Regions from separate parts of the Streptomyces sp. NPDC014734 genome, predicted to be linked through region 1. Evidence: riboswitches for the same ligand, from Rfam matches in the RefSeq annotation. Region 1 holds a riboswitch; each other region holds the start of a gene.
The links. A riboswitch is a leader RNA that binds a small molecule or an ion and turns the genes downstream of it on or off. The one in region 1 is predicted to bind cyclic di-AMP.
Positions count from the first base shown of each region.

Region 1 (7,636 bases):
CGGCGCGCAGGGCGTGACGCACGGGCCCTTGCGCCACCACTCGGGCAGCATCGCGATCGCCTCGTCGCCCAGCGGGTTCACTCCGGGCCCCGCGGCCAGCGAGTGCGCGACCAGGACGTGCAGGCACTTCACCCGGTCCGGCATGCCGCCCGCGCTGGGGAAGCCCTCCAGCACCTCGATGGCGTCGCGCCGGGCGATGTAGTCCTCGTGGGCGGCCCGGTACGCGGCGGCCAGCTCGGGATCGCTGCCGAGGCGCTCGGTCATCTCCTTCATGACGCCGTTCGCCTCCAGGGTGCCGATCGCGGACGCGGCACGCGGGCACGTCAGGTAGTACGTCGTCGGGAACGGGGTGCCGTCCTCCAGCCGGGGCTGTGTCTCGACAACGTCCGGGTTGCCGCACGGGCAGCGGTGCGCGATCGCGCGCAGCCCGCGGGGCGGGCGGCCCAGCTGCTCCCGGAACGCGGCGATGTCCGCCTCGGTGGGCTCGGTGGGCTCGGTCTGCGGAGGGGGGGTTTCCATGCCTGCCTAGTTCTGGGTTCTGGTTCTGGTTCTGGTTCTGGTTCTGCCGACGGGGACGGGCGGGAGGAGGACGGAGCCGGACGGGACGCGACGGGGAGGCGAGCGGCGGACGGATCAGCCGCGGTCGGCGCCGTCGACGCCGTCCCAGAGGTTGGAGTGCCACGGCCGGCCGGAGGAGTCCGTCTCGCCGTTGCGTTCCTTGACCGCGTCGGGGTCGATCACCGTGTAGCCGGTCTCCCCGGGGAGAAGATAGTGCAGGTGCTTGCGGGCCAGCTGCCTGATGTAGGCGTCGTCCTGGAGCCGTGCCTTCTCGTCGCGCAGTTCCTCGGTGCGGACGCGGGCCTCGCGCGCCAGGCGCTCCTGGTCGGCGATCTCGTCCTGCTGCGACACGTACTGCCGCATCGGGTACGCCAGCGCGACCACGAGGGAGCACACGATGAGGGCCAGGAAGGCCGCCCGGCCGGTGAGCCGGGAGCGGCGGTCCTGGCGGCGGCTCTGCGACCGGTAGACACGGGCGGCGGTCTGCTCGCCGAGCAGCCGCAGCCGGGTCGCGGTGGAGAACCGGTCCCGGTCCTTCGCGGCCATGTCTCCGCCTCCCCACTACACACGTCCGTCCCCGCACACGGTACGGGACCGGGTGCGGGGACGGACGGAGGCCGACCCCTTCGGGTCCGAACGGCCCGAAGGGGTCGGCCCTCGCGGTGCCGGTCGGCTCGCGGACGGCGTGCCGGTCGGTCAGTCCGCCGGGCGGAACCGCGGGAACGCCGAGCGGCCCGCGTACACCGCGGCGTCGTCGAGGATCTCCTCGATGCGCAGGAGCTGGTTGTACTTGGCGACACGGTCCGAGCGGGCCGGGGCGCCGGTCTTGATCTGGCCGCAGTTCACCGCGACGGCGAGGTCGGCGATGGTGACGTCCTCGGTCTCGCCGGAACGGTGCGACATCATGCACTTGAAGCCGTTGCGCTGGGCGAGCTCGACGGCGTCCAGGGTCTCGGTCAGCGAGCCGATCTGGTTGACCTTGACGAGCAGGGCGTTGGCGGAGCCCTCCTCGATGCCGCGCGCCAGGCGCTCCGGGTTGGTGACGAAGAGGTCGTCGCCGACGATCTGCACCTTGGCGCCGAGCTTGTCGGTGATGATCTTCCAGCCGGCCCAGTCGTCCTCGAACAGCGGGTCCTCGATGGAGACCAGCGGGTACGCGGAGACGAGCTCCTCGTAGTACTCGGTCATCTCGGCGGCCGAGCGGGACTTGCCCTCGAACTCGTACTTCCCGTCCTTGTAGAACTCGGACGCGGCGACGTCGAGCGCGAGCGCGATGTCCTTGCCCGGGACGTAACCGGCCTCCTTGACGGCCTCGACGATGAGGTCGAGGGCGGCGCGGTTCGACTCCAGGTTCGGCGCGAAGCCGCCCTCGTCGCCGAGGCCGGTCGACAGGCCCTTGGTCTTCAGGACCTTCTTCAGGGTGTGGTAGACCTCGGCACCCCAGCGCAGGGCCTCGGAGAAGGACTCCGCGCCGATCGGGGCGATCATGAACTCCTGGATGTCGACGTTGGAGTCGGCGTGCGACCCACCGTTGAGGATGTTCATCATCGGAACGGGCAGCAGGTGCGCGTTCGGGCCGCCGAGGTAGCGGAACAGCGGCAGGTCCGAGGCCTCGGAGGCGGCGTGCGCGACGGCCAGCGAGACGCCGAGGATGGCGTTGGCGCCGAGCGAGCCCTTGTTCTCGGTGGCGTCCAGGTCGAACATCGCCTGGTCGATCAGCCGCTGCTCGGTGGCGTCGTAGCCGACGAGCTCCGGGCCGATCTGCTCGATCACGGCGAGGACGGCCTTCTCGACGCCCTTGCCCTGGTAGCGGTTGGGGTCGCCGTCGCGAAGCTCAATGGCCTCGAACGCGCCGGTGGAGGCGCCGGACGGCACAGCAGCACGGCCCGTGCTGCCGTCGTCGAGGCCGACCTCGACCTCGACCGTGGGGTTCCCCCGGGAGTCGAGGATTTCTCGGGCTACGACGACGTCGATGGACGGCACGAGGCATCTCCTTCTGGGATATGACGCTGGTTCTGCAGGGTCACTTTGGCCTTGCGACAAGAGCCTAACCGGCCCGGCCCGCTCGGCCCGACGACCGCCCGCCCCCTGGGACGAAAAAGGGCCCGAGAGGGCATGATCCGGGGCAAACGGCAGGTTCATTACGGATCAGTAACTACAAAGGTTGAACCGACGGGCGCCGCACACCGCGCCCCTCACGCAGAAACCCCGGCCCGGCGCGTACGGGGAAACGCGCGCCGGGCCGGGGTGGCTCGGGGAGGAGAGAGCCGGGCCGGGATGGCCCGGGGGGAGGGAGCCGGGACTACTTCGTCAGGTGCAGCTGCTGACCCGGGTAGATCAGGTCGGCGTCCTCGACGATGTCCTTGTTCAGCTCGAACAGCCGCTGCCAGCCGCCCTTGACCTTGTGGTCCGCGGCGATCTTGCTGAGGGAGTCGCCGGAGACGACCTTGTACTCGCCGTCGCCCTTCTCGACCTTCTCGCCGGTCGGGGTGGTGACGGTCTTCTTCGACTCGGCGCGCGGGGCGGCGTGGCGCTCCGAGCGGGAGGCGGCCGGGGCCTCGGTGCGCTCGGCCTTCTTCGGCTGGGCCTTCTTCGGCTGGGCCTGCTGCGACTGCTGACGCTTCGGCGCCGAGGGGGTGCTCTGCTGCTTGGCGGCACCGGAGTTGGCGGAGGAACCGGTGTCGACACCCGGGTCGACACCGTCGTTGCGCAGGTTGCCGGCCCAGGCGCAGCCCCAGGCACCCGGACCCTGCATGGCGAGAAGGCGCTCGGCGGTGGCGATCTGCTGGGCCTTGGTGGCCAGGTCGGCGCGGGGGGCGTACTGCGTACCGCCGGCGGCGGCCCAGCTGGACTGCGAGAACTGCAGACCGCCGTAGTAGCCGTTGCCGGTGTTGATGGACCAGTTGCCGCCGGACTCGCACTGGGCGACGGCGTCCCAGGTGGAGACGGAGGCGGCGGAAGCGCCGGTCGCACCCATCAGCGGAACGGCGACGGCGGTGCCGGCGACACCGGCGAGCGTGGCGATCCGGACGGCCTTGGACGGGCGGCGGTGCTTGCCCTTGCCGGAAAACAGCATGGAACTTCTCCTCACCGACGCCTACGAGGTGAGCTGTCGGGTTCGGGCCAAGTGAGTTGCCCGGTCGCACGTCCTAGCGCGCGACTTCACCCCTAGCCGGTCCTGATGCGTCCTTCGACGACCGGGCCGACGCCTACCTGGGTCCCCCGCTCCTGCCTACGGCGCTTTCGCGTCTGTTCCCCCCGACCGACGGCAGGATTCGGCGTGACGGTCGACGGGGCCCGCGGTGCGAGCGGTTTCGAACGTAAACATACGCAAGCCCTACATTCAAAGATGGACACATCGGACAATATGCCCTTACTTGCATCCGATGAACTGCCGTTTCCGCAGGTCGGGAGCGATGCGCGAGAACACCTCGGACACGACACGCCAATACACGCAAAGAGACCCATGTCTCACTTGGACACAAGTGGACATAGGCCCCTGAAGCACCCCAGACTTTGAGGCTCTTTCAGTCGATTGTCAGGCAGTTCTCAGCCTGCCCTCACATCGAGTTCGAGGTTCTGGCCAGGGAGGATGAGGTCCGGGTCGGAGCCGACGACGTCCTTGTTCGACTCGTAGAGCGCGGTCCACCCACCGGGAACCTTCTGTGCGTCAGCAATCGCCCAGAGATTGTCACCGGGACGGACGGTGTAGGTGTCGTCGGCGACCGGGGCTCCCGTGTCGCGGGCCCCGCCCTCGCCCCGGGAGGCGTGACGGCCCGACTCGCGGTCGTCGCCGCCGGACGAGTCGCGGCCCTCCTCGGCGGCCGGGGCGCCGCGGTGCTTGCCACCCGTGCCCGCGGCACCGTCCGTTCCGGACGGGGCGGAGGAACCCGAGGGATCGGAGGAACCCGAGGAACCGGGGCCTGACGAACCGGACGCGTCGTTCGCGCCGGGGGAACGGGAGGCGTCCGCGGACGGGGACGCCGACTCGGTGGCCGAGGGGTTCGCGGACGGCTCGGTGCCGCCCTTCGGCTCCTTGGCGTCGTCCGCGGGCGTGGCGCCGTCGGACGGGGACGCCGACGCGCCCTTCGCCGGCTGCTCGCTCCCCGTCGCCCCCGCGGACTGAGCCGGGTCGGCGGAGGGCGTCACTCCCGGGTCGACCCCGGGCAGCGCCCCGCCCGTCGCGAGGCCGGAGATGACCGCACAGCTCGGCCACGCCTTCGGGCCCCGGGCGTCGAGGATCTTCTCGGCCACCGCGATCTGCTGCGCCCGGCTGGCGAGGTCGGCCCGCGGGGCGTACGACTCACCGCCGTACGCCTTCCAGGTCTCCGGGGAGAGCTGGAGGCCGCCGTAGGAGCCGTTGCCGAAGTCGGCGCTCCACGTGCCCCCGCTCTCGCACTCGGCAACCCGGTCCCATGTCGTGGCGTCGGCCGCCTGCGCGGCGCCCGCGCCGAGCAGCGGGATGGCGATGGCGGATCCGGTCACACCCGCGGCGACGACGATGGCGGGTGCCTGACGAGGGCGGCGGTGTCGGCCGTTCGCGGAGCCCATGGGATTGCCTTCCGTGTGACGGACAAGGTCTGACGAGCGACTGGTGGGTCGAACGGTGAACCTAGCCGGACCCGAACGCGTGTCACAAGTCGATGCAGCACGGATCACGTCAAAGTCACAGAGTTGACGCGGCGTCAGTCCCAGGGGCTCCGGGGCGGGGCGTGAACTCAACCGGCAGGGTGCGCAGTCCGCGCATGATGAGCCCTCCGCGCCACCGCAAATCGGCAGGTTCTCCCGCGAGTCGCAGGTCCGGAAGGCGGGTCAGCAGCGTGGCGAGTGCGGTCCGTCCCTCCAGTCGGGCGAGCGGCGCGCCCAGACAGTAGTGGATGCCGTGCCCGTATCCGAGGTGCTGATTGTCACGCCGTGCGAGGTCGAGCGTGTCGGGGTCGTCGAAGCGCGCCGGGTCGCGGTCGGCCGCCGCGAGGACGACCAGGACCGGGTCCCCCGTCTCGATGTCCCGGCCGCCGAGCGTCAGCGGTTCGGTGGCGAACCGCCAGGTCGCGAGTTCCACCGGCCCGTCGTACCGCAGCAGCTCCTCGATCCCGGTCTCCAGCAGCCCGCTGTCCCCCGCGTCGAGGGAGCGTTGCAGCCGTGCGCGCTCCGCGGGGTTGCGCAGCAGCGCGTACACCCCGTTCCCGATCAGGTTGACGGTCGTCTCGAACCCGGCGAAGAGAAGGATGAAGGCCATGGCCGCCGCCTCGTTCTCGGTGAGGTGCTCGCCGTGGTCGCTCGCCCGGATCAGTCCGGAGATCAGGTCGTCCGACCCGTCCTCCCGCAGCTCCTCCCGCTTGCGGTGGATCAGCTCGGCGAGGTAGCCGCGCATCTTCTTCACCGACCTGGCGACCCCGCCGCGCGGGCCGCCGCCGTGCCGGATCATCATGCCCGCCCAGTCCCGGAAGTCGTCCTGGTCCTCGCGCGGGACTCCCAGCAGGTCGCAGATGGCGTAGATGGGGAGCGGGAACGCGAAGTCGTGGATCAGGTCGGCCCGCCCCTCGGCGGCGAAGCGGTCGATGAGCCGGTCCGTCAGTTCCTGCACGCGCGGCGCGAACTCGGCGACCCGGCGCGGGGTGAACGCCTTGGACACGAGCCGGCGCAACCGGGTGTGGTCGGGCGGGTCGATGTTCAGCAGGTGCGTCATCAGCTCCGCCTTGCGCTCGCCGGGGATGCCGGTCTTCCCCCTGGCGTGTGCCGGTTCGGCGTGGTGGGCCGGGTTCTTCGAGAGCCGGGTGTCGGCGAGTGCCTGCCGGGCGTCCGCGTACCGGGTGACCAGCCACGCCTCGACGCCGCTGGGCAGCGCGGTGCGGTGCACGGGGCTGTGCTCGCGCAGCCAGGCGTAGGCCGGATACGGGTCGGTGGCGAACTCCCAGGTGAAGAGTTCGGGGGCGCTCGCGGGACAGGCGGCGGGCAGATCGGCCGGGCGGTCGGCGGGGCCGTGCTCGGGGCGGTCGGCGGGGCTGTGGTTCACCCCCCGACGTTATCCGCCGCCGTCCGGGCCCCGTCCTCGCGGTGCCGGCCCGGCCGGTCCCGCGGGTGCCGTCCCGGACGTCGGCCGACCTCCGCGGCCCCGGCGGCGCCGTCCCGGGCGTCGGCCCACCCGGTGCCGTCCTGGTCTCAGAGCCTGTCGGGTGACCTCTGACCGGGCGGGCGAAGGCCACCCGACAGGATCTCAGCCGACGCCCTCGGCGGCGCGAATGGCGTCCCGGTAGGCGCGGCCCGCGGCCCGCAGCGCGGCCTCGGGGTCCACCCCGTCGCGTTCCGCGCGCACGGCGAGGGCGAGGAGTTCGTAGCCGATGCCCTCGCCCGTGGGCAGGGGAACGTCGAGCCCGGCGGTACGGACCCGGGAGGCGAGTTTCGCCGCCAGTGCCAGACCGGGCTGACCGACCGGCACCCCGTCGGTGACCGACGCGCGCCGCTTCTCGATCGCCTTGGTCCGCAGCCAGTGCTCGCGCACGTCCTCGGCGGTCTCGGCGGTCTCGTCGCCGAAGACGTGCGGATGGCGGTGGATGAGCTTCTCGACGATGGTCGCGGCCACGTCGTCGACGGAGAACGCCTCCTCCCCGTCCTCGGGGCGGCCCTCCTCGGCGATCCGGGCGTGGAAGACGACCTGGAGGAGCACGTCCCCCAGCTCCTCGCGCAGTTCCTCGCGGTCACCGTCCTCGATGGCCTCGACGAGTTCGTACGCCTCCTCGACCGCGTACTTGGCCAGGCCCTCGTGGGTCTTCTGCGAGGTCCACGGGCATTCCCTCCGGATCCGGTCCATGACCTGGACCAGGTCGAGGAGCCGCGCGCCGGGCAGGTCGTAGGAGCCGGGAAGCAGTTCCAGGTCCGGCATGTCCACCCGGCCGGAACCGGCGAGCCGGGCGAGCCCGTCCGTCAGGGGCCGGTTCCCCTCCCCGCCGGTGAGGACGACCACGCTCCGGCCGCCGGCGCAGGCGTCGACGAGTTCCTGGGCGGTGGGGGCGGCGTGCTCGACGGCGACGCCCGCCTCGCGCAGATAGGGGAGCTGCGGGTGGTCCGGCTCGGCGCA
Region 1 is NZ_JBIBYN010000012.1:130,034-137,669, reverse strand. Features, by position in the region: gene ACF1CT_RS20610 (DUF501 domain-containing protein) at 1-519, opposite strand, end outside; gene ACF1CT_RS20605 (septum formation initiator family protein) at 634-1,104, opposite strand; gene eno (phosphopyruvate hydratase) at 1,255-2,541, opposite strand; gene ACF1CT_RS20595 (transglycosylase family protein) at 2,861-3,634, opposite strand; cyclic di-AMP (ydaO/yuaA leader) riboswitch at 3,638-3,808, opposite strand; gene ACF1CT_RS20590 (transglycosylase family protein) at 4,108-5,109, opposite strand; gene ACF1CT_RS20585 (cytochrome P450) at 5,225-6,517, opposite strand; gene ACF1CT_RS20580 (nucleoside triphosphate pyrophosphohydrolase) at 6,776-7,636, opposite strand, start outside.

Region 2 (7,636 bases), on a different contig from region 1:
GGCCCGCCCCCGCACCGGGGGCCCGGCGGGGCGGGGGAACCGAACGGCAGCACCGGGAAAAGACACTCGGCCGGCCGGAAGAAGCGCATGACCCGATGTCCCATGGCCAGTGTCGGTGCTGCTGGTTAGGGTCATGGGGTGGTGTCCGACGGGTCTGTCCAGCAACGACAGCCGCAGCCGGCCGTCCCGCTCCTCCAGGAGCAGCGGGTCGGCGAGATCCTTGCTGCCGTGCCGGAGCGCAGGTACTGGCTGTACCGGCCTCGGCGCGTCGGCATGGTGTGGCGCAGCAGAACATTCCGCATCGCGGCCGTGTGCACGGTGCTCGCGCTGTGCGGCCTGGCGATCCTGGCCCTGGTCCGCGACCAGACGGGCACCGAGGGGTTCCTCGTGGGGCTGGGCCTCGCCGTGCTGCCCGTGCCCCTTCTGATGGCGGCGTTCCGCTGGCTGGACCGGGTCGATCCCGCGCCCTGGCGGAATCTGTTGTTCGCCTTCGCCTGGGGCGCGTTCGCCGCCGCCCTGATCGCGCTCACCGCCAATTCGTTCGCGATGCGCTGGATGGCCACCGCGAACCCCTCGAACGCCGACACCCTCGGCGCCACGGTCATAGCGCCGGTCGTCGAGGAGAGCGCCAAGGCCGCCGCGGTCCTGTTGGTCTTCCTGTTCCGAAGACGGGAGTTCAACGGAATCGTCGACGGTGTCGTCGTCGCCGGATTCACCGCGAGCGGCTTCGCCTTCACCGAGAACATCCTCTACCTGGGCAACGCCTTCGGTGAGGACCAGCAGATCGGCACCGCCGGGGTGGTCTCGGTGACGGCCGCGACGTTCTTCGTGCGGGCGGTGCTGTCACCGTTCACCCATCCGCTCTTCACGGTGCTGACGGGCATCGGCTTCGGGCTGGCCGCCGTCAGTGCGCGCCGTCAGCGGTTCCGTCGCATCGGGTGGCCGCTGCTGGGCCTCGTCCTCGCCATGGGCATGCACGCGCTGTGGAACGGATCGGCTTCCTACAGCCCGTATGGCTTCTACGCCGTGTACGGGGTGTTCATGGTGCCGGTCTTCGGTCTGGTGACCTGGCTGGCGATCTGGTCGCGGCAGCGGGAGCTGCGCACGCTCGCCGCCGAGCTGCCCGCCTACGCGGCGGCCGGCTGGCTCACCCCGGCCGAACCTCTCGCCCTGTCGTCGATGCGGGCCCGCGGCATGGCCCGCGACGCGGCCCGACGGCACGTCGCCGCGGCCGGGAACAGCTGGGAAGGCCCGTACGGCGGTCCGGGACACCCGTCGATGTACGGGCCGGGGCACCCTCCCGCGTACCGGCCGTTCCCCGAAGTGCGGACGAAGTCCCAGGACACGAAGCAGATCAAGGCGCAGATCAAGGCACAGGGGAAGGCCGCCGCCCGCACCGTCGCCGAGTACGAATCATTCGCGACGTCACTGGCCTCACTCCGTCGGCAGGCCCGTCGCGGGGCGGTCGGCCCTGACTTCACCGCACGCGAGCTGGAGCTGCTGCACCACCTCTGGCAACGCAGGGACGTGGCCGCGCCCGCCCTCACCTACGCGGCACAGGCGACGGGTCGGTTGCGCCCGTCGTACCCGCCGCCGCCCCCGTGGGGGTTTCCGGCGCCGTACCCGCAGCATTACACCGGCCACAACCCGTACCTGCTGCCTCCACGACAGCAGACCGGGAACGGGCCGGCCCAGCTCTGAGAACTCCGGTGCATCGCACGACCCGGCGCACCACACGGCCGGAGGCACCGCACCGCCGGAGGCGCCGCACGTCGGTCGGTTCCCGGGCTGCGGTTGGTTTCCGGGCTGCGGATACTCCGCGGCGCCGACGCGGCGGTCGCCGTCCCGCCGTGCCCGGCATCAGAAGTTACGGGACGGTTCTTGGCCTTCGCCGACGAGCGCCCGGACGAGTTGGTCGACGGTGGGGGCTCCGGCCAGGCCGTCCGGTGTGGCGTAGACCCGGCAGGTCAGGCCATAGGTCGGGGCCGCGGAGGGGAAGGGATCCTGTCCGTTGACACGGATCGTGGGTGAGCCGGGAAATCGCAGGGCCTGGGCCTCCTCATCCGTCTCGACGGCGCGGAGGCCGATCTCCGGGTCGAGGTGGCCTGCGGCCGTGAGGGCTTCGCGGAGACGATCGTGTGCGAGGTGCCAGTTCGGGCAGTCGGCGAAGTAGAGCAGTTCGATGTCCACACGCTCATGGTGCCTCGTCCGCGGGCAGCGCCTCCGAGCAGGGCGGCGGTCCCGCACACGGGGTGATCCCGGACACGGAGGCAACGAGGGACGACCCGCTCGGCCCGCACGCCATGCGCGGGTGAGCGGGTCTCGTACTCGTCGCTGCGGTGGCGTCGCCCACGTCACTGCGGTGCCGTCGTGTCGCCGCTCGCGTCCGAGGCCTGGTGCCGACGGTCCGGCGTCCGACTTGCTTCCGGCCCCGCCCGCCCTTTGTTCATGAGCCGGGAACTGAGCCTGGAACAGGAACCGCAACAGGAACAGAAACAGAAACAGGAGGGGGAACGGGAGCGGGAACGGTGCGGCAGGCGCAGGTATCAGGCGGATGCCTCGGTGAGGTCGGCCAGTTCCTGCTCGGTCAGTCGCAGGTCGGCGACGGCCAGCAGGGCAGGCAGTTGCTCGACCGTGCGGGCCGAGGCGATCGGTGCGACGACGGTGGGTTGGGCGGCCAGCCAGGCCAGGGCAACAGACGCGATCTCCACGTCGTGGGCCCGGGCGACCCTGTCCAGTGCGTCCAGAACCTTCGGCCCGCGCTCGGACTCCAGGTACGGCGCCGCGCTCTGTGCCCGCGCGCTCTCCACCTGAGTTCCCGGACGGTACTTGCCGGTGAGGAAACCGGCGGCGAGGGCGAAGTACGGGACGGCGCCCAGGCCGGCCCGGGCGGCCGTGTCCTGAAGAGCGCCCTCATACGTGTCGCGGGAGACCAGGTTGTAGTGCGGCTGGAGCGCGACGTAGCGGGCCAACCCCTCGCGGTCCGAGAAGTCCACGGACGCCCGGAGCCGCTCGGCGCTGATGTTGGAGGCGCCGATCTCCCGCACCTTCCCCGCCTTCACCAGCTCGTCGAGGGTGGTGATGATCTCCTCGACCGGAACGGTCTCGTCGTCGAAATGCGTGTAGTAGAGGTCGATGTGGTCCGTGCCGAGCCTGCGCAGCGACTCGTCCGCCGCCGCCTTGATGGTCGCGGCGGAAAGCCCCTTGTACGACGGGTGGGAACCGACCTTGGTGGCGACGATGATGTCGGACCGGTTGGACCGCGCCGCAAGCCACTTGCCGATGACGGTTTCCGACTCGCCGCCCTCGTTGCCCGCAACCCAGGCCGAGTAGGCGTCGGCGGTGTCGATGAAGTTGCCGCCCGCTGCCGCGTAGGCGTCCAGCACGGCGAACGACTGCGCCTCGTCGGCCGTCCATCCGAAGACGTTGCCGCCAAGGGCGAGGGGGAAGACCTGAAGGTCGGAAGCGCCCAGCTTACGGAGAGAAGTCATGTGTGGCCCAACGAATTCCGCTCGCCGCGGTATTCCGGACATCGGCTGTTCGGCCGTCACCTGTTCGGTCTTTCTCGTGCAACTGCCGTGCCGACCGCCGCCGTTCGAAGCAGGACACTCGCGCGACAGCCACGCGCACACGGGCACAAACGCGGACGCGGGCACGGACGCAGACGCGAAGGGCCGCGCGCAGCGCGCCGTACACCCGTACGCCCGTACGCCCGTACGCCCGTACGCCCGAGCCGAGTGTCGGAACGGACGTCGGGACGGGCGCCGAAAAGCAAGCCGGCAGCCCTGGCGTCGGGGGGAGCGCCAGGGCCGCCGAGGTTTCATGGCCGGCGAACCAGCTCGGTCCACAAAGGGCACGTGAACCCCAACGGACTCAAGGACACGAGGGCTCAAGGGCTCAAGGGCTCAAGGGCTCAAGGACACGAGGCCCACAAAGAACCACAAGAACCACCGGGCCCACCGGGCCCACCAGGCCCGCAGGGGCTCAGCGCCACGAGGGACCCGGTAGCGCGCGGACCTCAGCACCGCAGGGGGCTCAGCGCCACCGGGAACTCAGCACCGCAGGACGGCCGGAGACGACGATCCGGAGCCCGTCCAGCGGTGGTTCAGGGGGTGAGCCCCTTGTTCCGGAGCCAGTTCATCGGGTCGACACCCGTACCGTCGGGGGTGTGGACCTCCAGGTGGAGGTGGGCTCCCGTCACGTTTCCGGTGGCACCGACCCGGCCGATGGTCTCACCGGTGGAGACCTTCTGGCCGACGCCGACACCGATCGAGGACTGGTGGCAGAACCACAGCTCCGTACCGTCCTCCAGCTCCAGCACCGTGCGGTAGCCGTACGCGCCGGACCAGCCCGCCGACTTGATGGTGCCGCTGTGCACGGCCTTGATCGGCGTGCCCGTCTGCGCCGCGAAGTCGAGGCCGGTGTGGTGGCCGGAGGACCACATGGGGCCGGCCTGCCCGTACGTCGAGGTGATGGTGTAGGAGCTGACCGGAATGGCATAGCTGGCAGCGAGCTTGGCGAGACGCAGGGCCTCGGCCTTCTTCTTGGCCTCCTCCTCCGCCTTCTTCTTCTCGGCGGCGACCTTGGCCTCGGCGGCGTCCTGCTGTTTCTTGGCCTCCGCGGCGGCCTTCTCCGCGGCGACCTTCTCCTGCGCCGCCCTGGCCTCGGCGTCGGCGGCGTCCTGCTGCTGCTCGGCCTGCTGGAGGATACGGGCGCGGAGCGCCTCCCCCGCGTCCGTCGTACCCTGCTCGGCCTCGGCGGAGGTGAGGCCGGCCGTGGTGAGCGGCGCGTCGGCGGTGGTGTCCCGGGGCTTGTCGTCCTCGGAGCCGCCCGAGAAGAAGGCACCCACGCCGGGAAGGGACGCGGCGTCGGGCAGGTTGTCCGCGATGGAGTCGGGGAGCGAGATGGAGACCGGCGGCTTGCTCTGCGCGGTGGCCATGCCGCCCGCGCCGACGGCCGCTATGACGCCGACCCCGAGCACCGTGGAACTGCGGGCAAGTCCGTTGCGCTGCTTGGCGACACGGTGCTTGCCGCGTACAGGACGGACGGACTCCTCGGTGGGGTTCCACTCGTCCAGGGCACGCTCGGGACCGCGGTCGAGGTCGGCGTGGAACTCACCGCCGGATCGGCCCGCGACGAAGACCTCGCCCGGTTCACCGCCGCCCATGCCGGGATCGGTGCCGTACGACGTACCGGAATCGGAGCCGAACGCCGTTCCCGTGCCGACGGTTCCGTACTCGGAGCCGTAGCCGGGTTCGGGGGCGTAACCGTAACCGGAACCGTAACCCTGGACGGAACCGTAGCTCTGGCCGGAGCCATATCCCGGGCCGGAGCCGTACCCCGGGGCGAAGTCGGCGCCGTTACCGGGTCCGAATGCGGAGTCGAGCCGGGTGGGGGCCTCTGGGGCAGGCTTGTTGGACGCCACGGGGGCGCACTCCTTTCCTTCCTTCTCGCCTACCGGGTTAGCTGACGGGTTCGGAGCAGGAAGGTCTCCTACGGACTTCTCCGCCTCTCACGAGGCACAGATGTCCGATTCACCCCAAGGTGATGGTTCCCCGGTTTCCTTTCGGAATTCGGCGCTCGCACGCGGTGCCGCCACTGACGACGGCTGGGACGACCGCACTGCGTTATCGAACGTTAATAGACACCCGGGTCCGATTCCAAGCCGTTCCCACTGATCGTTCACGTCTTTGGCCTGGACTTTACGGGACACAGGCGGACGCAACAGACGAGTTGATCGCCCCTCAGTCACACCCCTTGAACTGACGTTGCGTCAAATGTTATCGGAGCGGCGTCTCTCGATTACGCACCGTGGCGCCCTCGACGGCCCGGACGTCATCCCGATCGCACGGGGCCCGGCCCCACGATCCGGACGGTTCTGCGCCGGTCCGGCTGCCCCTCCGCAGGACGCACGACCGCGAGCAGCGCCATGTCGTCCGTCGACTCGCCACCCGTGTGCAGGCGCACGTCATCGGTGAGCGCGGACAGCAGCTCCTCGGGGCCGGGGAAGATCCGCCCGCGCAGCCGGGCCGCCGGATCGTAGAAGACCCCCTCGGCGTTCCGCGCCTCGGAAAGACCGTCCGTGTAGAGGAGCAGAGTCGTTCCCGGCAGCAGTTCCCACTCGTCCGCCCGGTCGGGCCACGCGCCCAGGTCCATGCCGAGCGGCAGCGCGGGCACCGACGGCGCCAGAACGTCCAGCGCCCCGTCCGGGTGCAGCAGGATCGGCTCCGGATGCCCCCGGTTGACGATCCGGACCCGGGACAGCCCCGACGGGATCTCGGCAAGTACGGCAGTGGTGAAGCCCTCCACGGCGTCGAGCCCCCTCCGCATCTCCCCCTCCCGCGCCAGCGCCCGCTCCAGCCGCCGCGCCACGCCCTCCAGGAAACGCTCCTGTTCGGCCGCCTCCCGGAACGCCCCGATGACCACCGCCACCGTCTCCACGGCGTCGAGCCCCTTCCCGCGCACGTCCCCCACCACCAGCCGCACCCCGTGCGGGGTGTCCGTCACGGCGAACAGGTCGCCGCCGACGAACTCGTCCGCCTGGGCCGCCTCGTACCGGGCCGCCACATGCAGCCCTCCGATCCGGTCAGACGGCTTCGGCAGCACGGCGCGCATGGCCCGCTCGGCGATGACCCTCGCGGACGCCAACTGCTCATTGCTCCGCCGCACGACCCCGTTGATCACCACCGCCAGGATCGAGACGGTGGCCAGCGTGAGCAGTTCGATCAGCGGCACGATCTCCGGCAACGTCCTGCTGAACAGCCGCAGCGCGACGACGGCCAGCATCGAGGCGACGCCGATACGAATGGTGCTGGCCAGTGAGAAGAACGGCGCGGCGATCAGCGGTGCCGCCACGAACATCGGGATGGCGGTGAAGGTCGGCGGCGTCAACAGGTCGAACACCAGTCCGCCGGCGATCATCAGCGCGGGCAGCATGCGCACGAACTGCCTGGTACCGGCGACCCCTGCCCCTTCTCCGGCATGCCTGCCGCGCCGCTTCAGCCGCTTCCACACCTGTGGTCTCCTGCCCGGTACGCGCGGCTGCGGACGATACCGCGCCCCGCCCTCAGGCTCGCCGGAGCGGAGCCGTGCGGCGAATCCTCGTCCCCCAATGGGGGTACCCGCAGGGCGCAGCTCACACCCCACCCGATGTGCGCCCGGCCGTCGCACGCCAGAACGACCTGGGCCCGACACGCTGCATGCGTGTCGGGCCCAGGTCTTCAGTAGCGGGGACAGGATTTGAACCTGCGACCTCTGGGTTATGAGCCCAGCGAGCTACCGAGCTGCTCCACCCCGCGTCGGTGAACACAACTCTACGGCATGTTCGGAGCGCTCATGACCACTCGGTGTCCGGGCCGTGTACGCGGCGGGACACGGGCACCGGAAGAAGGTGCCGCCGCCGGAGCCGCGTCACCGACACCGCAACACCTCGCCGAACGGCCGCCACCCCTCCGGACGGCGACGAGCGGATCCGGATATGGGGTGATATCACTGATTCATCAGTCGACTGGCCGACGCGACGACATCGCGGTGACCGGGGAGCGAACGTGGACAACTACCCCTTGCTCAACCTCTTCTGGACGATGCTCTGGTTCTTCCTCTGGATCATGTGGCTGTTCCTGCTCTTCAAGGTCAT
Region 2 is NZ_JBIBYN010000002.1:22,874-30,509, forward strand. Features, by position in the region: gene ACF1CT_RS04030 (PrsW family intramembrane metalloprotease) at 142-1,701, shown strand; gene ACF1CT_RS04035 (hypothetical protein) at 1,861-2,190, opposite strand; gene ACF1CT_RS04040 (aldo/keto reductase) at 2,547-3,491, opposite strand; gene ACF1CT_RS04045 (M23 family metallopeptidase) at 4,106-5,167, opposite strand; cyclic di-AMP (ydaO/yuaA leader) riboswitch at 5,437-5,589, opposite strand; gene ACF1CT_RS04050 (PP2C family protein-serine/threonine phosphatase) at 5,836-6,936, opposite strand; tRNA gene ACF1CT_RS04055 (tRNA-Met) at 7,225-7,298, opposite strand; gene ACF1CT_RS04060 (SHOCT domain-containing protein) at 7,548-7,636, shown strand, end outside.
Region 2: it holds a riboswitch for cyclic di-AMP, as region 1 does, so the genes downstream of both, ACF1CT_RS04045 (M23 family metallopeptidase) here and ACF1CT_RS20595 (transglycosylase family protein) in region 1, are expected to answer to the same signal.

Region 3 (7,636 bases), on a different contig from region 1:
ACGGCCACCGGGACCCGCACCCTCGACCCGTACTCCAAGCTGCTGGCCGAGCGGATCGTCTTTCTCGGCACCGAGGTCGACGACGTCGCGGCCAACGACCTGATCGCCCAGTTCATGTACCTGGAACACGCCGCTCCGGACCGGCCCGTGTCCCTGTACATCAACTCCCCCGGGGGCTCGTTCGCCGCGATGTGCGCCATCCACGACACGATGGAGTACCTCACCTGCGACGTGGAGACCTACTGCCTCGGGCAGGCCGGCTCCCATGCGGCCCTCCTGCTCGCCGCGGGCACGCCCGGACGACGTCACATGCTGCCCGGCGCCCGTGCGGTCGTATGCCAGCCGGAGCTCGCCGAGCCGGTGCGGGGGCAGCCGTCGGATCTGGAGATCGAGGCACGCGAACTCGAACGGGTCCGCGAGACGCTCGTCGCGCTGCTGGCCCGTCACACGGGCCGGGCCGCCGACCGGATCGCCGAGGACATCGAACGCGATCTCGTACTCGACGCGCCGGGCGCGAAGGCGTACGGGCTCGTGGACCACGTCCTGGAAAGCCGGAAGTCGTCCTTCCGCCCGCGCGACACGCGGTGAGGACGGCATGCGTCCGCCGGAACCGCCCCCGCTGCCCGCGCTGACGCGCGCGGAGGGGGAGTTCATCGACCGCTACCTGGAGGTCGTCGATCAACTGGGCCGGATCAATCCGGCCCGTGGCAGCGACACCTACGGGGCCCTGCGCGCCGCACAGGCGCTGGCCTCCCGGGCGGGCGCGCTACGGGACGCCCTGGCACTGATGCACGAGCGCGGCGAGACCCGGATCCACGCCGCGACCCTGGCACGTGCGCTGCGCGTCCTGGACGGGGAGCGGCGGGCCGGACGCGTCACCCTGCCGCCCGCTCCGCCGAGTTGATCGCCGGGCCATCGGCGGACCCGCAGGGTTTCCCGCCACCTTTCCCGCGCGACACGCCCGGCAAGTAAACCGACTTTCCTACTCTTTCAGCGTAGAAAACGCGCCCAGCGAGCAAGATTCCGACTTGCACACATCTTGGCGAAAACTGATGTAGTCCACCCTTTCCCCCTGGTGTGCGACCGGCCCGGACTCACGGAGTGATGACCGAAAGCACCTACTCCACTCGAACAGGTCAGTCGTGAGGAGACTCACATATCATCGTTTCAGCTCGGAAATCCGGCTGTCGGTGCGTCAAGATCCCTGGGACGACAAGCCCCCGCCACCGCGGCGGGGCGGTCCGGGCGGACGCCGAGTCCTGCCGCCGCGCGGATGACTGGTCGACAGAAGTGGATCGGCAGGAGTGGAGGACCCGAGCACAACGGGTCGACCGGACGAACGGTCGGCCCTCGGGGTGAAGCCGCCGCGTGCGGCCGGGCAACTTCGCCAGCCCGAACCCGACAGGTCATCCTTCACAGGCGGCTGACGAAGGGTTGCGCATGACTGCGCAGGTTCATGTCCCGTCTCTGCTCGCCCGGGCCGGTACGGCCTCGGTTCTCACTCTGGCCGCCGTCGGCGGCACCATGCTCGCACCGGGTGCCGCCACCGAGGCCCAGGCAGCCGCTCCGTCGCTGAAGGCGCTCAACATCGCCGCGTCGAAGAAGGGGGCACCGTACCGGTGGGGGGCCACCGGCCCCTATCGGTTCGACTGCTCGGGGCTGACGGTCTACTCGTTCAAGAAGGCGGGCAAGAAGCTCCCCCGCACGGCCCAGCAGCAGTACAACAAGACCCGCCACATCTCGGCCTCGCACCGGCAACGCGGCGACCTGGTCTTCTTCCACTCCGGCCGCAGCATCTACCACGTGGGGATCTACGCCGGACACAACAAGATCTGGCACTCGCCGAGAACCGGCTCGGTGGTCCGGCTGGAGAAGATCTGGACGAGGAGCGTCTTCTACGGACGCGTCCGCTGACGTCCGTCCGACGGTCCGGGGCGCCGGCCGGCCCCGGACCCACGGCGGTGCACGCCGCCTTCGGCCGCCTTCCGTTCACGGCGGCTCGGGGGTCCGGCACCGAACCCCGGCGGCCCGGTCGCCCGCCGCGGAAGACAGTTCACTCCCGCGCGGAGATGTCCCACGGGAGTGCGACCCAGACCGTCTTGCCCCCGTCGGCGGTCGGGGTGACGGCGAGCTGTCCGCCGCACTCCTTGGCCAGCATCCGGATGATCCCCATGCCACGGCCGTTGTCCTGCTGCACGGCGGCGGGCAGTCGGCGCGGCCGGCGTGGATGACTGTCCGTCACTCCTACGAGCAGCCGTTCCTCCCGCTCCAGCCGCAGATCCACGGTGAAGGTGGGCGACTGACCGAGGGTGTGCTGGACCGCGTTGGTCGCGAGCTCCGACACGATGAGCCGGATGGTGTCGGCGAGTTCCGTTCCCGCGGCCAGCCCCCACGCGGAGAGCACCCGCGACACGTGACTCCGGGCGGCCGGGACCGAGACCGGCTCGCTCGGCAGAGTGATGCTTGCTTCCTGATGGTCTGCCACGGCGAACCGCCCCTCTCCCACCCGGACCGGCAGACGCCCGGCCCTGGTTGTGCTTCGCGCCAGATTGCCACTGATCCGGCCCTCTGTGCGGGTGATCCACCAAGATATGCATATATCTGTCGCTCGATGCGGTGAAATCCGCCGCGGAGAGCCGGGGGCGCGCGCCAGACTGTCCGCTCGGAACGAGAGGGAGGGAGGCCGCGCATGCAGCACGGCCCTGCGGTACGGCGCCGCAAGCTCGGGGAGGAACTGCGGAGTCTGCGCCACACGTCCGGACTGACGAGTCGCAACGCCGCGCGGATGCTCGGCTGGCACCAGTCGAAGGTGAGCCGGATCGAGACCGGGGTGAGCGGGGTGCGGCCGGCCGACGTGATCCGGCTGCTGGACGCGTACGGAGTGGACGACGCGCAACTCCGGACACTTCTGGAGACGCTGGCGGGCTCGGCGGGAGGCGGTGGTACAGGATGGTGGCACGCCTACCGCGGCCTGATTCCGCCCCAGTACCGCGACTTCATCAGTCTGGAGTCCCAGGCCCGCACCGCGCGGACGCTGGAGACCTCGGTGGTTCCGGGGCTGCTCCAGACCGCCGACTACGCGCGAGCGGTGACCCGGGCGTCGCTGGACGGGCTGCCCTCCGGTCAGCTCGATTCCCTGGTGGAGGTGAGGCTCACCCGGCAGGGGGTGCTGCGCACGGATCCGCCGCTGCGACTGAGCGCGGTGCTGGACGAGGCGGTACTGCGGCGAGAGGTCGGCGGGCCCCGGGTGATGAGGGAACAACTGCGCCATCTGACGCGGGTGGCCCAACTCCCCCACGTACAACTCCAGTTACTGCCGTTCTCCGTCGGCGGGTACGCCGGGCTCACCGGCCCTTTCGTTATCTTCTCATTTCCGAACACTTCTGATCTGGACGTGGTAGTTCTCGACCATTTGACGAGTAGTCTCTATCTGGAGCGGAAAGAAGACCTTGAGGCGTACAGCTCGGCCTTCCGCACCATGCAGTCCCACGCGCTGTCGCCGCAGCAGTCGTTGGAGCTCATCACCGCGATCGACCGCGACGGTCATTGACCCCGGACCGCCGGAGGAGACGTCATGTCGGATTGCCTCGCCCAGCACGAGTTGCGCTGGCGGCGCAGCAGTCGCAGCACGGGTATGAACAACTGTGTGGAGGCCGCGCCGTTCGGTGAGGGGCGGCTGGCCGTGCGGGACTCCAAGAACGTGTCCCGGGCGCCGTTGCGGTTCTCCGCATCGGCCTGGGCCCTGTTCGTCTCCGGTCTGCACCGGCAATCGGTCAGCTGACGGCGGGGGCGGTTCGCCGAAGGATCTCCACCGCGTCGGCGATCTGCTCCTCGGTCAGGTCGGCGCGTGCGGTCAGCCGCAGCCGGGACACACCGTCCGGCACCGACGGCGGCCGGAAGCAGCCGACCGCGACGCCCGCCCCGCGGCAGTCCGCCGCCCAGCGCACCGCCGCCTCCGCCGACGGGGCCCGCACGGAGACCACTGCCGCGTCCGGACGCACGGCGCTCAGCCCGACAGCGGTGAGCCGTTCGTGCAGTCCGGTCGCGACCGCGCGGACCCGGTCGGCGCGTTCCGGCTCGCGGCGGAGCAACCGCAGTGCGCCGAGCGCGGCAGCCGCGGCGGCCGGGGCGAGGCCCGTGTCGAAGATGAACGTGCGGGCCGTGTTGACCAGGTGCTCGATGACCCGGGACGGACCGAGTACCGCTCCGCCCTGGCTGCCCAGGGATTTGGAGAGGGTGAGTGTGGCGACGGTTCCGCCGTCTCCCGCGATTCCGGCGGCCGCGAGCGCGCCCCGGCCGCCCGGGCCGAGCACGCCCAGGCCGTGCGCGTCGTCGACGAGCAGCGCGGCGCCCTCCGCGCGGCAGGCCCCGGCCAGTCGGGACAGCGGCGCGGCGTCGCCGTCGACCGAGAAGACCGAGTCGGTGACCGCGAGCGCGCGCCCCTCGTGCGCGCGCAGCGCCTTGCGCACGGCTTCGGGGTCCGCGTGCGGGACGACGGACGTCTCGGCCCGGGAGAGCCGGCAGCCGTCGACGATCGAGGCGTGGTTGCCCGCGTCCGAGACGATCAGCGAACCGCGCCCGGTGAGCGCGGTGAGCGCGGCGAGATTGGCGGCGTAGCCCGAGGAGAGCACCAGGGCCGCCTCGAATCCGCAGAATTCCGCGAGTTCGCGTTCGAGTTCGGCGTGCAGGGTCGTGGAGCCGGTGACGAGGCGCGATCCGGTCGCCCCGCCGCCCCATCGACGTGCCGCCTCGGCCGCCGCCCCGGTGACCTCGGGATGCCTGGTCAGGCCCAGATAGTCGTTGCTCGCGAGGTCCAGGAGCCCGGGCCCGGCGGGCCGGGGGCGGAGCACACGGACGAGTCCGTCGGCCGCACGGCGGCGCGCCGCGTCGTCGATCCAGTCGAACGGGGCGGAGGGCATGAGCGGTCCCTTTGTAGGCAGTTCACAGACCATATCCGGGCGGGCCCCAGGTCATGGTGTGGCAATGCCTACACCCTTCGTAGGCTCTGTTGTCCGGTTCCTCCTTGGCTACCGGGTGCGTCGTGGGCCAGGATCGATGCCATGGACCTCCTGAACACGCTGGTGGACAAGGGGCTGCGGCGCGAGCTGCCGACCCGTGAAGAAGCTCTCGCCGTACTGGCGACCCCGGACGACGACCTGCTCGACGTGGTGGCGGCGGCCGGAAAGGTGCGCCGTCAGTGGTTCGGGCGGCGCGTGAAGCTGAACTACCTGGTCAATCTCAAGTCGGGGCTCTGTCCGGAGGACTGCTCGTACTGCTCGCAGCGGCTCGGTTCCAGGGCCGGGATCCTCAAGTACACCTGGCTGAAGCCGGACGAGGCGTCGAAGGCCGCCGCGGCAGGGGTGGCGGGGGGCGCCAAGCGGGTGTGCCTGGTGGCGAGCGGCCGCGGTCCGACGGACCGTGATGTCGACCGGGTCTCGGAGACCATCGGGGCCATCAAGGACCGGCACGAGGGCGTCGAGGTGTGCGCCTGCCTCGGTCTGCTGTCCGACGGGCAGGCCGAGCGACTGCGTTCGGCAGGGGCCGACGCGTACAACCACAACCTCAACACGTCCGAGGGGACGTACGGCACCATCACCTCCACCCACACCTACGCGGACCGGGTGGAGACCGTGCGCCATGCGCAGTCCGCCGGGCTCTCCGCGTGTTCCGGGCTGATCGCCGGAATGGGCGAGAGCGACGCCGACCTTGTCGACGTCGTGTTCTCGCTGCGCGAGCTGGACCCGGACTCGGTGCCGGTGAACTTCCTGATCCCGTTCGAGGGAACGCCGCTGGCCAAGGAGTGGAACCTCACGCCGCAGCGGTGCCTGCGCATCCTGGCGATGGTCAGGTTCGTCTGCCCCGACGTCGAGGTGCGGCTCGCGGGCGGGCGCGAGGTGCACCTGCGCTCGATGCAGCCGCTGGCACTGCACCTCGTCAACTCGATCTTCCTGGGCGACTACCTCACCAGTGAGGGGCAGGCCGGGCAGGCGGACCTGGACATGATCACGGACGCCGGGTTCGAGGTGGAGGGCGCGGGCACGACGACGCTGCCCGCCCATCGCCGGTCGGCGGAGGGCGGCTGCGGCACCCGGGACGGCGGCTGCGCGCCGTGCGACGGCGGCGACACCGGTCGCGGCGTCGACGAGACGGCCGCCGCACGTCCCGACCTGGTGGCGGTGCGGCGCCGCGGAGCGGGTACGGATCTCGCGCCCAATGCCTGAGCCGCTCTCCCCCGCCGCGCCCGGGCCGCTGTCCCCCGCCGAGCTGCGGTCGCTGGACCGGGCGCACGTCTGGCATCCGTACGGCCCGATGCCGGGTCGCCAGGAGCCCCTGGTCGTGGAATCCGCGTCCGGGGTACGGCTCCGGCTGGCCGAGCCGGCCCACGGCTGGCACGAGCTCGTCGACGGCATGTCGTCCTGGTGGTCGGCGGTGCACGGCTACAACCACCCGGTGCTCAATGAGGCGGCCCGCGGCCAGCTGGACCGGATGAGCCATGTGATGTTCGGCGGGCTCACCCATGAACCGGCGGTGCGGCTGGCCGCCCGGCTGGTGGAGATCACCCCGGAGCCGCTGCGTCACGTCTTCCTCGCCGATTCGGGTTCGGTGTCGGTCGAGGTCGCCGTGAAGATGTGCCTGCAGTACTGGCGCTCGGCCGGACGTCCCGCCAAGCAGCGGCTGATGACCTGGCGCGGCGGCTATCACGGGGACACCTGGCAGCCGATGTCGGTGTGCGACCCCGAGGGCGGCATGCACGAGCTGTGGTCGGGCGTTCTGCCCCGGCAGGTCTTCGCGGACGCGCCGCCGGCGGGCTTCGGCACGGAGCCGGATGCCGGATACGTGGATCATCTGTGGGAGCTGGTCGCGAAGCACGCCGATCGGCTGGCCGCGGTGATCGTGGAGCCGGTGGTGCAGGGCGCGGGCGGGATGCGGTTCCACTCCCCCGCCTACCTGAAGGTGTTGCGCGAGGCGTGCGACGCGCACGACGTGCTGCTGGTGTTCGACGAGATAGCCACGGGATTCGGCCGCACGGGACGGTTGTTCGCCGCCGGCCACGCGGGGGTCTCCCCGGACGTGATGTGCGTGGGCAAGGCGCTGACCGGCGGCTATCTGACGATGGCGGCGACGCTGTGCACCTCACGGGTGGCCGAGGGCATCTCGCGGGGCGAGGTGCCGGTGCTGGCGCACGGGCCGACGTTCATGGGCAACCCGCTCGCCGCCGCGGTGGCGTGCGCCTCCGTCGACCTGCTGCTCGACGGGGACTGGGAGCGGGAGGTGGGGCGGATCGGTGCGGGGCTGCGGGAGGGGCTCGCGCCGGCGTCCGGGCTGCCCGGCGTCCGGGACGTGCGGACGCTCGGTGCGATCGGGGTCGTACAGCTCGACCACGAGGTGGACATGGCGGCGGCGACGCGTGCGGCGGTACGGGAAGGGGTGTGGCTGCGGCCGTTCCGCGACCTCGTCTACACCATGCCGCCGTACGTGACCCGGGACGATGACGTGGCGCGGATCTGTCGTGCCGTGTGCGCTGCCGCGCGGGAGGGCTGAGATGACGATTCTGGTGGTGACGGGCACGGACACGGAGGTCGGCAAGACCGTCGTGACCGCGGCCGTGGCGGCGGCACGGCGGGACCTGAGGGTC
Region 3 is NZ_JBIBYN010000017.1:42,431-50,066, reverse strand. Features, by position in the region: gene ACF1CT_RS24780 (ATP-dependent Clp protease proteolytic subunit) at 1-588, shown strand, start outside; gene ACF1CT_RS24775 (hypothetical protein) at 596-904, shown strand; cyclic di-AMP (ydaO/yuaA leader) riboswitch at 1,273-1,437, shown strand; gene ACF1CT_RS24770 (C40 family peptidase) at 1,441-1,914, shown strand; gene ACF1CT_RS24765 (ATP-binding protein) at 2,054-2,485, opposite strand; gene ACF1CT_RS24760 (helix-turn-helix domain-containing protein) at 2,690-3,550, shown strand; gene ACF1CT_RS24755 (DUF397 domain-containing protein) at 3,575-3,781, shown strand; gene ACF1CT_RS24750 (8-amino-7-oxononanoate synthase) at 3,774-4,919, opposite strand; gene bioB (biotin synthase BioB) at 5,061-6,221, shown strand; gene ACF1CT_RS24740 (adenosylmethionine--8-amino-7-oxononanoate transaminase) at 6,214-7,542, shown strand; gene bioD (dethiobiotin synthase) at 7,544-7,636, shown strand, end outside.
Region 3: it holds a riboswitch for cyclic di-AMP, as region 1 does, so the genes downstream of both, ACF1CT_RS24770 (C40 family peptidase) here and ACF1CT_RS20595 (transglycosylase family protein) in region 1, are expected to answer to the same signal.